2 regions of the Streptomyces sp. NPDC046335 genome follow, and region 1 is predicted to be linked to the other one. Evidence: riboswitches for the same ligand, from Rfam matches in the RefSeq annotation. Region 1 holds a riboswitch; the other holds the start of a gene.
What was found. A riboswitch is a leader RNA that binds a small molecule or an ion and turns the genes downstream of it on or off. The one in region 1 is predicted to bind S-adenosylmethionine.
Positions count from the first base shown of each region.

Region 2: linked by a shared signal. The riboswitch ahead of thrC (threonine synthase) and the one ahead of ACZ6JY_RS24320 (aminotransferase class V-fold PLP-dependent enzyme) in region 1 are both predicted to bind S-adenosylmethionine.

Region 1 is NZ_JBVJFF010000009.1:412,653-419,513, forward strand. Features, by position in the region: gene ACZ6JY_RS24305 (response regulator transcription factor) at 1-466, shown strand, start outside; gene ACZ6JY_RS24310 (SLC13 family permease) at 553-1,965, shown strand; gene ACZ6JY_RS24315 (glycerate kinase family protein) at 1,999-3,210, shown strand; gene ACZ6JY_RS24320 (aminotransferase class V-fold PLP-dependent enzyme) at 3,159-4,559, opposite strand; SAM riboswitch class IV at 4,781-4,898, opposite strand; gene trpD (anthranilate phosphoribosyltransferase) at 4,985-6,049, opposite strand; gene qcrB (cytochrome bc1 complex cytochrome b subunit) at 6,194-6,861, opposite strand, start outside.
Region 2 is NZ_JBVJFF010000005.1:496,609-503,469, forward strand. Features, by position in the region: gene thrC (threonine synthase) at 1-1,063, opposite strand, end outside; SAM riboswitch class I at 1,057-1,185, opposite strand; gene ACZ6JY_RS14695 (glucosyl-3-phosphoglycerate synthase) at 1,341-2,315, shown strand; gene ACZ6JY_RS14700 (alpha,alpha-trehalose-phosphate synthase (UDP-forming)) at 2,392-3,810, shown strand; gene otsB (trehalose-phosphatase) at 3,885-4,766, opposite strand; gene ACZ6JY_RS14710 (DUF3263 domain-containing protein) at 4,786-5,019, opposite strand; gene ACZ6JY_RS14715 (ABC transporter substrate-binding protein) at 5,030-6,295, opposite strand; gene ACZ6JY_RS14720 (SIS domain-containing protein) at 6,524-6,861, shown strand, end outside.

The DNA of each region.
Region 1 (6,861 bases):
CGAGGCCCGGGTGAGCACGCCCGTCATCGTGCTGACCGCCCGTGACTCGGTACGGGACACCGTCGCGGGCCTGGAGGGCGGCGCCGACGACTGGATGACCAAGCCGTTCCGCTTCGAGGAGCTGCTCGCCCGGGTGCGGCTGCGCCTGCGTACAGCGGCGTGGGCGCCGGAGGTGACGGTGCTGCGCAGCGGTGAGCTGACCCTGGACCTGCGGACCCGCAGGGCGCGTTCAAGCGACCGCACGGTGGACCTGACGGCCCGTGAGTTCGTCCTCCTCGAGCTGTTCCTGCGCCACCCCGGGCAGGTGCTCTCGCGCGAGCAGATCCTCTCCCACGTGTGGGGGTACGACTTCGACCCCGGCTCCAACATCGTGGACGTGTACGTGCGCGCGCTGCGCAAGAAGCTGGGCGCCGAGCGGGTGGAGACGGTGCGCGGGATGGGATACCGGCTGCCGGACGCGGGGTGAGGACGGGGCGTTCCGCCGCGGCCCGGTGAAGTTCCTTTCATGTGCGGCTCATTGAGGGCTCACGGCACAGCGGCACGCTGAACACCGTGACCCTGACCCCCCGTCGAGCCATCACCCTGTGCGTCGCCCTCAGCGTCTGCGCGCTGCTCGTGGTCCCCGGCAACTTCCCGGGACTCGGCGGCGACGCCCGCTTCACGCTCGCCGTCTTCGCCGTCGCGACCTGCGCCTGGGTCGGCACGCCGATCGACGACACCTACATCGCGCTCGGCGCGGGGCTCGCCCTCACCGCGACCGGCGTGATCAGCAGCGACACCCTCTTCGGCACCCTCGGGGACGAGACGGTGTGGCTGCTGATCTGCGCCTTCGTGCTCGCCGCCGCCGTGGCGCGCAGCGGGCTCGCGGGGCGGGCGGCGGCCTTCCTGGTCAGCGGGGCCCGCAGCGTACGGCAGTTGACGCACCTGACGACCGCCGCGCTGGTCGTGACGGCGTTCGCGGTGCCCGCCACCTCGGGGCGCGCCGCGCTCGCGCTGCCCGTCTTCCTCGCCCTCGCCAAGGTCCTCGCCGACCGAAGGCGCCTGGTCGTGATGCTCGCGCTGCTCTTCCCCACCGTCATCCTGCTCTCGGCGGTCGCGACGCTGATCGGCGCGGGCGCCCACCTGATCACCGTGTCGGTGCTCTGGGAGGCCACCGGTGACCGCATCGGCTTCACCCAGTGGCTGCTGCTCGGCCTGCCGCTCGCCGTCGCCTCGTCCCACCTGGCCGCCGAGGCCGTGCTGTTGACGACCACGCGGCGCGCGGACCGCGCGGGCCCGGTGCGCATCACCGTCGAACAGCTCCAGGCCCACAGCGAGCAGCCGGTCTCAGGACCCTGGGAGCCCGCCGAGACGCGCTGCGCCCTGCTGCTCGCCACCGTCGTCGCGCTCTGGTGCAGCGAGCCGCTGCACCAGGTGCCGCCCGCCGTCGTCGCGCTGATCGGCGCCATCGTGGCCGCCTCCCCCGCCCTGGGCACCGTACGCCTCAAGGACGCCCTGAAGACGGTGCCCTGGGCGCTGCTCCTCTTCATGGCCGCGACGATGGCGATGGGCGTCGCGCTGGCCGACTCCGGGGCGGCGAAGTGGCTGGTCGGCGGCCTGCCCCTGGACGTGCCCCCGTGGCTGTTCCTCGCCGTGGTCGTCTGTCTGAGCACGGCCGCGCACCTGGTCCTGCAGTCCCGCTCGGCCCGGTCGTCCGTCCTGGTCCCGCTGGTCGTCGCCGCGGCGGCCGGCGCGGGCGTCAATCCGGTCGCCGCGGCCCTGGCCTCCACGGCGGCGGCGGGGTTCTGTCACACGCTGCCCGCTTCGGCCAAGCCGGTCACCCTCTTCGCCGACATCCCGGGCACCCCGACCTACACCCCGCGCGACCTGCTGCGCCTCTCCGCGGTACTGGCCCCGCTGACCGCCGCGCTCGTCCTGCTCTTCGCCGTCACGCTCTGGCCGCTGCTCGGTGTCCCCGTCCGCTGAATCCGCCCGCACTGTGCTCGCACTGGAGACCTCATGCTGACCCGTTTCGCCATCGCTCCCAGCGGCTTCAAGGAGTCCCTGTCCGCGGGCTCCGCGGCCGATGCCATCGCCGCGGGGGTACGCCGTGTCGTCCCGCACGCCGAGACCGATCTGATCCCGCTGGTGGACGGCGGCGAGGGCACGGCCCGCGCCCTGGCGTCCGCGGACGGCGGCCGGCTCGTCGCGCTGCCCGCCACCGGTCCCGTCGGCCAGCGGATCGGCACGCACTTCGCGCTGCTCCGCGACGGCACGGCGGTCGTCGAGATGGCCGCCGTCGCCGGGCTCGCCCTGGTCCCCCGCGATCTGCGCGACCCGGGCGCCACCACGACGTACGGCGTCGGCGAGCTGATCCGCGCCGCCCTGGACGCGGGCGCCCGCCGCATCCTGGTCGGCTGCGGCGACTCGGGCACCTCCGACGGCGGCGCGGGCGCACTCCAGGCCCTGGGCGCCCGCCTCCTGGACGCCGACGGCTGGGAACTGCCGCGCGGCGGCCGGGAGCTGGCGCGGCTGAGCCGGATCGACGCGAGCGGCCTCGACCCGCGCCTCGCGGACACCGACATCCGCGTGGCGTGCAACCCCTTCAACGTGCTCTGCGGCGAGCGCGGCGTCGCCCGCGTCTTCGGCCCCCAGAAGGGCGCGACGCCCGCGCAGGTCGAGCAGCTCGCCGCGGGTCTCGAACACTGGGCGCACATCCTCACGCGTGACCTCCGCGTCGTAACCGACCTCTTCGAGGGTCCTGGCACCGGCGCGTCCGGCGGCCTCGGGGCGGGCCTGGCCGCCCTGGGCGCGCGGCTGCTGCCCCGCTTCGACGTGCTGCTCGGCCGGCTCGACCTGGATGCCCGCCTGGCCCGCGCCGACCTGGTCGTCACTGCGGAGGGCGCCCTCGACCACCAGACGCCGCGCGGCAAGATCCCGGCGGAGGTGGCCCGCCGCGCCAAGCGCTCGGGCCGCCCGGTGCTGGTGCTCGCGGGCACGATCGGGCAGGGCGCCCACCATGTGCGGGCGGTGGGCGTCGACGCCTACAGCGCGATCCTGCCGGCCCCGGTCTCCCTGACCGAGGCCCTCGGCAGGGGCGGCGAGTTCCTCACCGACGCGACCGAGCGGGCCCTGCGGATGATCGTGCTCGGGTCACGGCTGAGGAGCGGCCGGACGGGTCACGCGGTCACGCCGGTGTCCGGCACGCAACGGCCGTCCTCGGTGCGGTAGTTCCACCGGGCGCCGTCCGCCACCAGCTCCTTGACGGCCCGTACGAAACGCTCGACGTGCTCGTCGGGGGTGCCCGCGCCGAAGCTCACGCGGATCGCGTTCAGCGACTTCTCGCCGGGCGCGGCCTCGGGGGCGCCGCACTCGCCGGGCTCGTCGGCCTCGCTGCCGAGCAGGGTGCGCACCAGCGGGTGGGCGCAGAACAGGCCGTCCCGTACGCCGATCCCGTACTCGGCGGAGAGCGCGGCGGCGAAGTGCGAGCTGTTCCAGCCGTCCACGACGAAGGAGATGACGCCCACGCGCGGCGCGTCGTCACCGAAGAGCGAGAGCACCCGGACGGCGGGCACCTCGGCGAGCCCCTCGCGCACCTTCGCGATGAGGTGCCGCTCGCGGGCCACCAGCTCGTCGAAGCCGGCCTCGGTGAGCGCCTTGCAGGCGGAGGCGATGGAGTAGACGCCGATGACGTTGGGCGACCCGGCCTCGTGGCGGGCGGCGGTGTCGTGCCACTCCACGTCCACGCCGCCGTCCGCGCGCCGCGCCACCTTCCGCGAGGCGCCGCCGCCCGCGAGGTAGGGCTCGGCGGCGCGCAGCCAGTCGGAGCGGCCCGCGAGGACGCCGGAGCCGAAGGGCGCGTACAGCTTGTGCCCGGAGAACGCGACCCAGTCGACGTCCAGCTCGCGTACGGACACCGCGTGGTGGGGCGCGAGCTGCGCGGCGTCGAGGACGATCCGGGCCCCGTGCGCGTGCGCGGCGGCGGCCAGCTCCTTGACCGGCCACAGCTCGCCCGTGACGTTGGAGGCACCGGTCACGCAGACCAGGGCGGGCCCGTAGGGCTCGCGGTCGGCCAGCGCCCGCTCCAGGGTGTGCACGGCCGCGTCGGGGGTGCGCGGGGCGTTGAGGTAGGTGACGCGGGCGTCCCGCCACGGCAGGAGCGAGGCGTGGTGCTCGGTCTCGAAGACGAAGACCTCGCAGTCGGCGGGCAGGGCGGCGGCGAGCAGGTTCAGCGAGTCGGTGGTGGACCGGGTGAAGACGACCTGGTCGCCCTCGCGGCAGTCGAGGAACTCGGCGACGGTGGCCCGGGAGTTCTCGAAGAGGTCGGTGGAGAGCTGCGAGAGGTACCCGGCGCCGCGGTGCACGCTGCCGTAGTACGGGGCGTAGGCGGCCACGTCGTCCCAGACCCGCTGAAGCGCCGGGGCGCTCGCCGCGTAGTCGAGCGCCGCGTAGGTGACCTCCCCGCCGGTGACGAGCGGCACGGTGACGTCCCTGCCGAGCACGGGCAGCGGCGGCGCGCAGCAGGGGTCGGCGGACTCGGCGGCGGGGGCGGTCTGGGCGGCGGCGGGGCGTGCGGACATGGCGAAGTCTCCCTGCGGGCATGGTGGAACAGCTGCGTAAGATCCCGTGCGGCGGCCGAACAGCGGTTCCGCGTACGGGTGTTGCCTCGACGCGCGGCGCTCTGGGCCGGGCGGAGGGGATACGGCGAACGGGGCCCGAGGCCCTATCGCATTCGCTTGCTCACGAGACTGCTCCCTTGAGGACCAGGACCCCAGGGCTGTGACATACGACGATGTCCAGGGGTCCGCGCTTGCCATACGCCTTGCTGCGTACGACCTGGTCTTCACCCGGGGCACCCCGCCACGGACGGAGGGTTGCCGGACAGCGGGCCGGGGCCGTAGTCGCTGTCACTCATGACCTGTGCAGCATCCTGCCACACGATCTTCGGTGCGCAAGGCGCGGTCCAGAATCCGGACTGCGCCCCGCGTCACACGTCCCGCCCCGCTCAGCGGTTGCTGGCGGACACCCAGCGCTCCAGGGCCCGCTTCGCCGCCCCGGAGTCGATCGACTCCGCCGCCCGCGCCATCGCGGCACGGATCTGCTCCTCCAGGCTGCCCTCGCCCCGTGCGAGGGCCACCAGGGCCGCCGCGGAGTTGAGGAGCACCGCGTCGCGCACCGGGCCGCTCTCGCCGTCGAGCAGCCGCCGGGCGACCTCCGCGTTGTACGAGGCGTCGGCGCCGCGCAGCGCCTCGACGGGCACCAGGCCGATGCCGACGTCACGGGGGTCGAAGGCCTCCTCGCGGACGGCTCCGTCGCGCACCACCCAGACGCGGGAGGTGGACGTCGTCGTCAGCTCGTCGAGACCGTCGTCGCCCCGGAAGACGAGCGAGGAGTGCCCGCGCTCGGCGAAGACACCGGCGACCACGGGCGCCATCCGCGCGTCGGCGACACCGACCGCCTGGGACCGCACCCTGGCCGGGTTGGTGAGCGGACCGAGGAGGTTGAAGACGGTCCTGATGCCCAGCTGGCTGCGCGCGGCACCGGCGTGTCGCAGCGCCGGGTGGAACTTCACCGCGAAGCAGAAGGTGATCCCCGCCTCCTCCGCGACCTCGACGACCCGTTCGGGGGTGAGCTGGAGGTTGACGCCCAGCTTCTCCAGGACGTCGGACGCGCCGCTGGCCGAGGACGCGGCGCGGTTGCCGTGCTTGACGACCTTCGCGCCGGTGCCCGCGATGACGATCGCCGACATCGTGGAGATGTTCACCGTCTTGGCGCCGTCGCCGCCCGTGCCGACGATGTCGACCGTCTCGCCCGGCACCTCGATCACGTTGGCGTGCTCGTACATGGCGCGTACGAGACCGGAGATCTCCTCCACGGTCTCGCCCTTGGCCCGCAGCGCCACGACGAAGCCCGCGATCTGCGCGTCGGTGGCCTCGCCGCGCATGATGCGGTCCATGGCCCAGGCCGTGTCGTCGGCGCTCTGGTCGCGCCCGTCGAGCAGTCCGTTCAGTACGTCGGGCCAGGAACGGCCCGCCGCGGTGGTGCCTCCTGCGGGGGTCACAGCGCTCATGGCCGCTCCTGGTTTTCCGTCCGGTACGTAAGGGGTGGCACCACCCTATCCAGCCCTGGGGACGGCAAAGAGCCCCGTCCATGCAATGGACGGGGCTCCTGCCGTGGCGACCTTGTGGTCTACAGCTCGTCGAGCTTCAGTCGATCAGTGGTGACCGTGGCCGCTCGTGATCTCCTTGTACTCCTCGGCGGTGGGCTTGGGGATCTGGTTGTCCTCCCCGTAGTAGCCCTTGGAGAGCTTGGCCCGCAGCTTCTGCGCGCCGGTGACCTTGCGCTCGACACCGTTCTCGTCGACCGTCGGGCCGATCTCGACCGGCTTGTACTGCTCGTGCGCGGTCAGCGTGTGGAGCTGGTCCTTGCCGAGCGGCTCGTGGATCTCGATGAACTCGCCGTGCGGCAGGCGCTTGATGATGCCCGACTCGCGGCCGTGCAGCACCTTGTCCCTGTCACGCCGCTGAAGACCCAGGCAGATCCGCTTGGTGACGATGAACGCGATGACCGGGGCGACGAAGAAGGCGATGCGCACGAACCAGGTGATCGCGTTGATCGACAGGTGGAAGTGCGTGGCCCAGAGGTCGTTTCCACCACCGATCAGCATGACCATGTACCAGGTGATCCAGGCAACGCCGAACGCGGTCCGGGTCGGGGCGTTGCGCGGGCGGTCCAGGATGTGGTGCTCGCGCTTGTCGCCGGTGACCCAGGCCTCGAGGAACGGGTAGACCGCGATCACGACGAGGACCAGCGGGAAGATGATCATCAGCGGGATGAACACACCCAGGACGAGCGTGTGACCCCAGAGGTTGATCTCCCAGC
Region 2 (6,861 bases), on a different contig from region 1:
CGTTCACGTCCTCCACCGCGCCGCTCGTGCGACGCGCGATGTCCAGGACGTAGGGCCCGTCGGCGGGGTTGCCGATGGCCAGCGACTTGGCGATGGTGTTCGGCTTCTGGGGGCGCACGACGTCGTGCCCGGCCTTGAACGCGGCCGACACCGGCGAGCAGCCCTCGGCCTGGGCGCCGAAGATCTTGTACGGCTTGTCCGCCACGAGACCGAGCGCGATCAGCTCCTTGAGCCCCTTGTCGATCTTCGTGAGCTGCGATCCGGAGGCGATCGGGATGACGAGCTGGTCGGGCAGTTCCCAGCCGAGCTGCTCGCAGATCTCGTACGCGAGGGTCTTGGAGCCCTCGCCGTAGTAGGGCCGCAGGTTGACGTTGACGAAGCCCCAGCCCTCGCCCAGCGGGTCGCCGATGAGCTCGGAGCAGAAGCGGTTCACGTCGTCGTAGTTGCCCTCGATGCCGACGAGCTCGCCGCCGTAGACCGCGGCCATGACGACCTTGCCCTGCTCCAGGTCGTGCGGGATGAACACGCAGGAGCGGAAGCCGGCGCGGGCCGCGGCGGCACCGACGGCGCCCGCGAGGTTGCCGGTGGAGGAGCAGGAGAGCGTGGTGAAGCCGAAGGCGCGCGCGGCTTCGAGGGCCTGCGCGACGACGCGGTCCTTGAAGGAGTGCGTCGGGTTGCCGGAGTCGTCCTTGACGAACAGCTTGCCCTGCTCGACGCCGAGCTCACGGGCGAGGTTGTCGGCCTTGACGAGCTTGGTCCAGCCCGGGTTCAGGTTCGGCTTGTCGGCCACGTCGGCGGGGACGGGCAGCAGCGGGGCGTAGCGCCAGATGTTGGCGGGGCCCGCCTCGATCCGCGCGCGCAGTGACTCAGGGTCACCGAGAGGCAGGTCGTACGAGACTTCGAGAGGCCCGAAACACTCGACGCAGGCGAAAATGGGGCCGAGGGGGAACGTGGTGCCGCACTCGCGGCACACGAGGCCGGAGGCCGGTCCGAGGTCGACGGTGTGGGTCGTTTCGGTGGCGACGGTCTGAACAGCCATGGAGGCGAGGCCCTTTCTCCTCATCTTCCTCGCGACGCATCTCGCCGCGAGACGGAATTGGCACCTTCCCCGCCGTGACCTCGCGGTCGGCGGAATGGTTGCCGGGGCTTCAACGGGCCGTTTCCCTCTGCCCCTCTGGATGAGCGGTTTTCGATTATGGGTTTCAGTTGTTGGTCGGAACGCGGCGGTGACCCCGACATGCGATGGCCACCGACGTTGTTCAAGACTGTAACCGAAGCCCCGGACCCCTGAGATAGTCGTCCGAACCGCGAGATGGATCACATATGGGAGGACCCTGACCGTGCTGGAAGAGGCCGAGCGCTGGCTGAGCAGGCGTTCCTGGTCGGTCGCCGACCGTCCGGCGGACCGGCTGGCCGCGGCCAAGCGCGCGTCCGGCGCGACGGTGAGCGTCGTCCTGCCCGCCCTCGACGAGGAGCGGACCGTCGGCGCGATCGTCGCCGAGATCCGCCGCGAGCTGATGGAGCGGGTGCCGCTGGTCGACGAGCTCGTGGTGATCGACTCCGGCTCGTCCGACCGCACCGCCGAGGTCGCGCGGCAAGCGGGCGCCAGGGTCGTCCACCGGGACGCGATACTGCCGCGCCTCCCGGCCGTGCCGGGCAAGGGCGAGGTGCTGTGGCGCTCACTCCTGGTCACCGACGGCGACATCGTGGCGTTCGTCGACGCGGACCTGAAGGAGTTCTCCGCCGACTTCGTGACGGGGATAGTGGGCCCGCTCCTGACCGAGCCCGACGTGCACTTCGTGAAGGCGATGTACGACCGCCCCCTCGGCGCCGAGCCCGACCCGACCGGTTCCGGGGGCCGGGCATCCGGCCAGGGCGGGCGGGTCACCGAGCTGATGGCGCGCCCCCTCCTGAACATGCACTGGCCACTGCTCGCCGGGTTCGTCCAGCCGCTCGGCGGCGAGTACGCGGCCCGCAGATCCCTCCTCGAACGGCTGCCCTTCCCCGTCGGATACGGGGTGGAGCTCGGGCTGCTCGTCGACGCGCTGCACACCGTCGGGCTCGACGCGCTCGCGCAGGTCGACGTGGGGGTGCGCAGGCACCGGCACCAGGACGGGCAGGCGCTCGGACGGATGGCGGCGGCCATCTACCGCACGGCGCAGCTGCGGCTCGCGCGCGGACACCTCGTACGCCCGGAGCTGACGCAGTTCGAGCGGGGCGAGCACGGGTTCGTGCCGCGTACCTACGCGGTGGACACGGAGGAACGGCCTCCGATGACCGGGATATCCGAGTACGCGCACCGGCGTGTGGCGTAAGCGCTCGTCCGTCGTGTCTGGCGGAGTCCGGTCGGCATACGTTTGAGCGTTTCCGGTACGGGCTACGTTTTGCCACATGGTTCCAGAGCCCCGTTCGTCGACAGCAGCGCAGGTACTCGTCGCGTCCAACCGCGGCCCCGTCTCGTACTCCGTGGGAGAGGACGGGGAGCTCACCGCCAAACGCGGCGGCGGCGGACTGGTCTCAGGACTGAGCGCCATCGGTGACGAGGCGGACGCCCTGTGGGTGTGCGCGGCGCTCGGCGAGGGCGACCGGGAGGCCGTGCGGCGCGGGGTCTCCGAGCCGGGCGTGCGGATGCTCGACGTCGACGCGGGCGCCGGTGAGGGCGTGCACGCGGCGGCCTACAACGGCATCGCCAACTCGGTCCTGTGGTTCGTCCACCACATGCTCTACCAGACGCCGCTCGAACCGTCCTTCGGCCCGGAGTTCCGCGCCCAGTGGAAGGCGTACGAGACGTACAACCGCGCGTTCGCCGAGGCGCTCGCCGCGGAGGCGGCGCCCGGGGCCGCGGTCCTCGTGCAGGACTACCACCTCACGCTCGTCCCCGGCATGCTGCGCGAACTCCGCGGCGACCTGCGGATCGGGCACTTCTCGCACACCCCGTGGGCGCCCGCCGACTACTTCCGGATGCTCCCCGACGACGTGGCGGAACAGGTTCTCCGGGGCATGCTCGGCGCCGACCGGCTCGGGTTCCTCACCGGGCGGTGGGCCGACGCCTTCACGGAGTGCTGTGTGCGGCTGCTCGGCGGCACGTCGGGCACGCGCATCGGTGTGCACGGCCTCGGCGCCGACGCGGACTTCCTGCGGGAGCGGTCACGGCGTGACGACGTCGAGGAGCGGATGCGGGCGCTGCGCGAGCAGATCGGCGAGGGCCGCAAGGCGATCGTGCGGGTGGACAGGACCGAGCTGTCCAAGAACATCGTGCGCGGCCTGCGGGCCTACCGGCAGTTGCTCCAGGAACGCCCCGAGTGGCGGGAGCGGGTCGTCCACGTCGCCTTCGCCTACCCCTCGCGGCAGGATCTCGCCGTCTACCGCGACTACACCGCGGAGGTCTCGCGCGTCGCCGAGGAGATCAACTCCGAGTTCGGCACGGCGGGGTGGACGCCGGTCGTCCTGCACGTCAAGGACGACTTCGCGCGGTCGCTCGCGGCGTACCGTCTCGCCGACGTGGCGCTGGTCAACCCCATCCGCGACGGGATGAACCTCGTGGCCAAGGAGGTGCCCGTCGTCTCCGACGAGGGGTGCGCGCTGGTGCTCTCGCGGGAGGCCGGGGCGTACGAGGAGCTGGCCGAGGACGTGCTCGCGGTGAACCCCTACGACGTCTCGGCCACGGCGGCGGCGCTGCACGCGGCGCTGATCATGGCCCCCGAGGAGCGCGCGGAGCGCACCAAGCGCCTCGCGGCGGCGGCCACGGCTCTGCCCCCTGCGCAGTGGTTCCTCGACCAGCTGCACGCGCTGACCGGCGAGGGGTCCTAGCCGCCGCTTCGCGGCGATTCTTTCCCACCCACCCGCCCGTTGCCCCGCGTCACGGGGGATGGGTGGGCCGGGGGTCAGCGTGGTGCGTCGAGGTTCGCCGTGATGGCCGTCAGGAGAGTGATCACTCCCTGGGGGCCGTCCACCACCAGGTCCGCGCGGTCCGCGAGCTCCGTGACCTCCGCGCTGCCGCTGCACACCAGGAGGCCCGCGACGCCGTCCGAGCGGAGCTTCTCCACCGCCCCGAAGGCCGGCAGGTCGCCCAGGTCGTCGCCCGCGTAGAGAACCGACTCGGCGCCCACCTCGCGGAGGTACTCCGCCAGGGCCACGCCCTTGTCCATGCCGGGCGGGCGCAGCTCAAGGACCATGCGGCCGGGCTCGACGATCAGGCCGTGGCGTCCCGCCAGCTCCGCCAGCGGCTCGCGCAGGGCGTCGAACGCCGCCTGCGGGTCCTCCGCGCGGCGGGTGTGGACGGCGACCGCGCGGCCCTTCTCCTCCGTCCAGGTGCCGCGCCAGGCCCCGATCGCGTCGAGGAAACCGGGCAGCTCGGCCCGGACCGCGGCGACGCCGGGGTGCTCCTCGGCGGCCTGCACGGTGCCGGTGACGGCGTCCCAGCGCTCGGCGCCGTAGTGCCCGAGCACCACCAGGCGCTCAAGGCCCGGCACGCCCGCGAAGCCGCCGTAGCGCACCGCGACGCCCGCCGGGCGGCCCGTGACCACGGCGACGGACCGCAGGCGCGGGGCGAGCGCGGCGAGCGCGGGCACCGCGTCGGGGTGGGCGCGGGCCTGCTCGGGGTCGGGCACGATCGCGGCGAGCGTGCCGTCGAAGTCGAGGGCCACGACGGCCCGTTCCGGCCGCGCCACAATCGCGGCGAGCCCGTCACGGCCTGCGGGCGTGACGGGCTCGGGCAGTCCAGGACGTGCCGGCTCGGCGGGCTGCGCGTACGTAGGGTCACCCATGGGCCCGACCCTAACGGGATCAGCGCTCCTCGCGCCGTGACTCCCGCACCCGGCGCAGCCGATTGACCGTAATCGGATCGTGCGCGAGGGCCCGCGGATCGTCCAGAAGGGCGTTCAGGAGCTGGTAGTAGCGCACCGGCACCATGCCGAGCTCCTCACGCACGGCACGTTCCTTCGCGCCGGGACCCGGCCAGTCGCGCCGCTCCAGGGCGAGCACGGCACGGTCCCTGTCCGAAAGTTCCTGTCCGGTCATGCCAGACACGCTATTCCGCGTTCTCCGCGGCCGCCGCCTTGTTCTGGATACGGCCGAGCACCGAGGCGGGGTTGCCGTTCCTCTCGACGGTCTTGCCGATGTCCTTCTTGATGTCGGCGGAGACCTGCGCCCAGGACGTCTTGCCCACCGGGTAGAGCTGCGAGGTCGGCAGCTCCTTGAGGAACTTGCCGAGCTCGCTGTCGCCACGCTCCTCGGCCATCGTCTCGGACGCCGACGTCGTCACGGGCAGGATGTCGTACTCGTTGGAGAAGTCGAGCACGTTCTTCTTGCTGTACACGTAGTCGAGGAACTTGCCGGCCTCCTCGCGGTGGCCGTTCTGCTTGAACGCCATCATCCAGTCGGCGACACCCATCGTGGCCTGCGCCTTGCCGTTGACGCCGGGCGCCGGCACCATGCCGAACTTCACGCCCTTCTTGGCGGCCATCTTCATCAGCGTGGGGTGGCCGTTGAGCATGCCGACCTCGCCGCGCGAGAACGCCGCGAAGGCCTCGGCGCGGTCCAGCTTCCCCGGCGCCTTGGGGCCGGTCAGGCCCTTGCCGACGAGCTCGTCCCGCAGCCAGGCGAACGTCTTGGTGTTCTGGGCGGAGTCGATGCTGTAGGAGCTGACGTTGTCGGTGTAACCGCCGCCGCCGCTGAGCATCCAGATCAGCGTCTCGGCGGGCGCCTCCTCGGGTCCGAGGGGCAGCGCGTACGGGATCTTCACGCCGCGCGCCTTGAGGACCTTCGCGTCGGCCTGGAGCTCGCTCCAGGTCTCCGGCGGGGTGAGGTTCGCGTCCTTGAAGATCTTGGTGTTGTAGAACAGCAGGCGCGTGGAGGAGGCGAACGGCATGCCGTACTGGGTGCGGTTGACCTCACCGGCCCGGGCGAGCGGGGTCAGGAAGTCGGCCTGGGTCGCGATGGAGAGGACCTCGTCGGCCTCGTACAGCTTGTCCTGGTCCGCGTAGTCGGCGTAGGCGCCGATCTGGGCGAGGTCGGGGGCCTCGTCCTTGTCGACCATCTCCTTGACCTCGCGGTCCACGTCGTTCCAGGAGTGGACGGTCACGTCGACCTTGATGCCGGGGTTCTTCTCCTCGAACCCCTTGATGACCTTGTCCCAGTACTTCTTGGAACTGTTCGCCGCGGAGTCGCCGTAGTCCGCTGCCACCAGCTTCAGGGTGACGTCGCCGGAGTCGCCCGGACCGCCGCAGCCGGCGAGCACGCCCGCCATGCCCAGTACGGCCACCGCCGCGGTCAGTCCTGTCACGCGCCGCTGCACAGCTGTCCCACCCTCATTGCTTCCAGGTAACTCGGGGCTTGCCACCCCATAGCTCTTGAACTGCGAGTTTCTCTCGCACCCGGACACAAGGTCTACACCACCCGAGTATCACTTGTGCAACGGCGGCCACAAGGGGTCCGGCGGGCGGGCCTGCGTTGCCGCGTGCGCCCCGCGGCTGCTATGCACGTCACGTTCGTGCAGAGCCGTACTGACGAGGAGCCCTGGCGCATGTCGCGTACCGCAGCAGAAATAGCCACACAGCCCGCCTGCTGGCAGCGGGCGGTGGAGGCGGCCGCCGCCTTCGAGAGCCTGCCGGAGCCGGGTGAGCGGGTCGCCGTCACCGGGTGCGGGACCTCGTGGTTCATGGCCATCGCGTACGCGGCGCTGCGGGAGGCGGCGGGGCAGGGCGAGACCGATGCCTTCGCCTCCTCGGAGTTCCCTGCCGGGCGGAAGTACGACCGGGTGGTCGCGATCACCCGGTCCGGTACGACGACGGAGGTCCTGGAGCTGCTCCGGCGGCTCAAGGGCGCGGTGCCGACGGTCGCGCTGACCGCCGACCCGAAGAC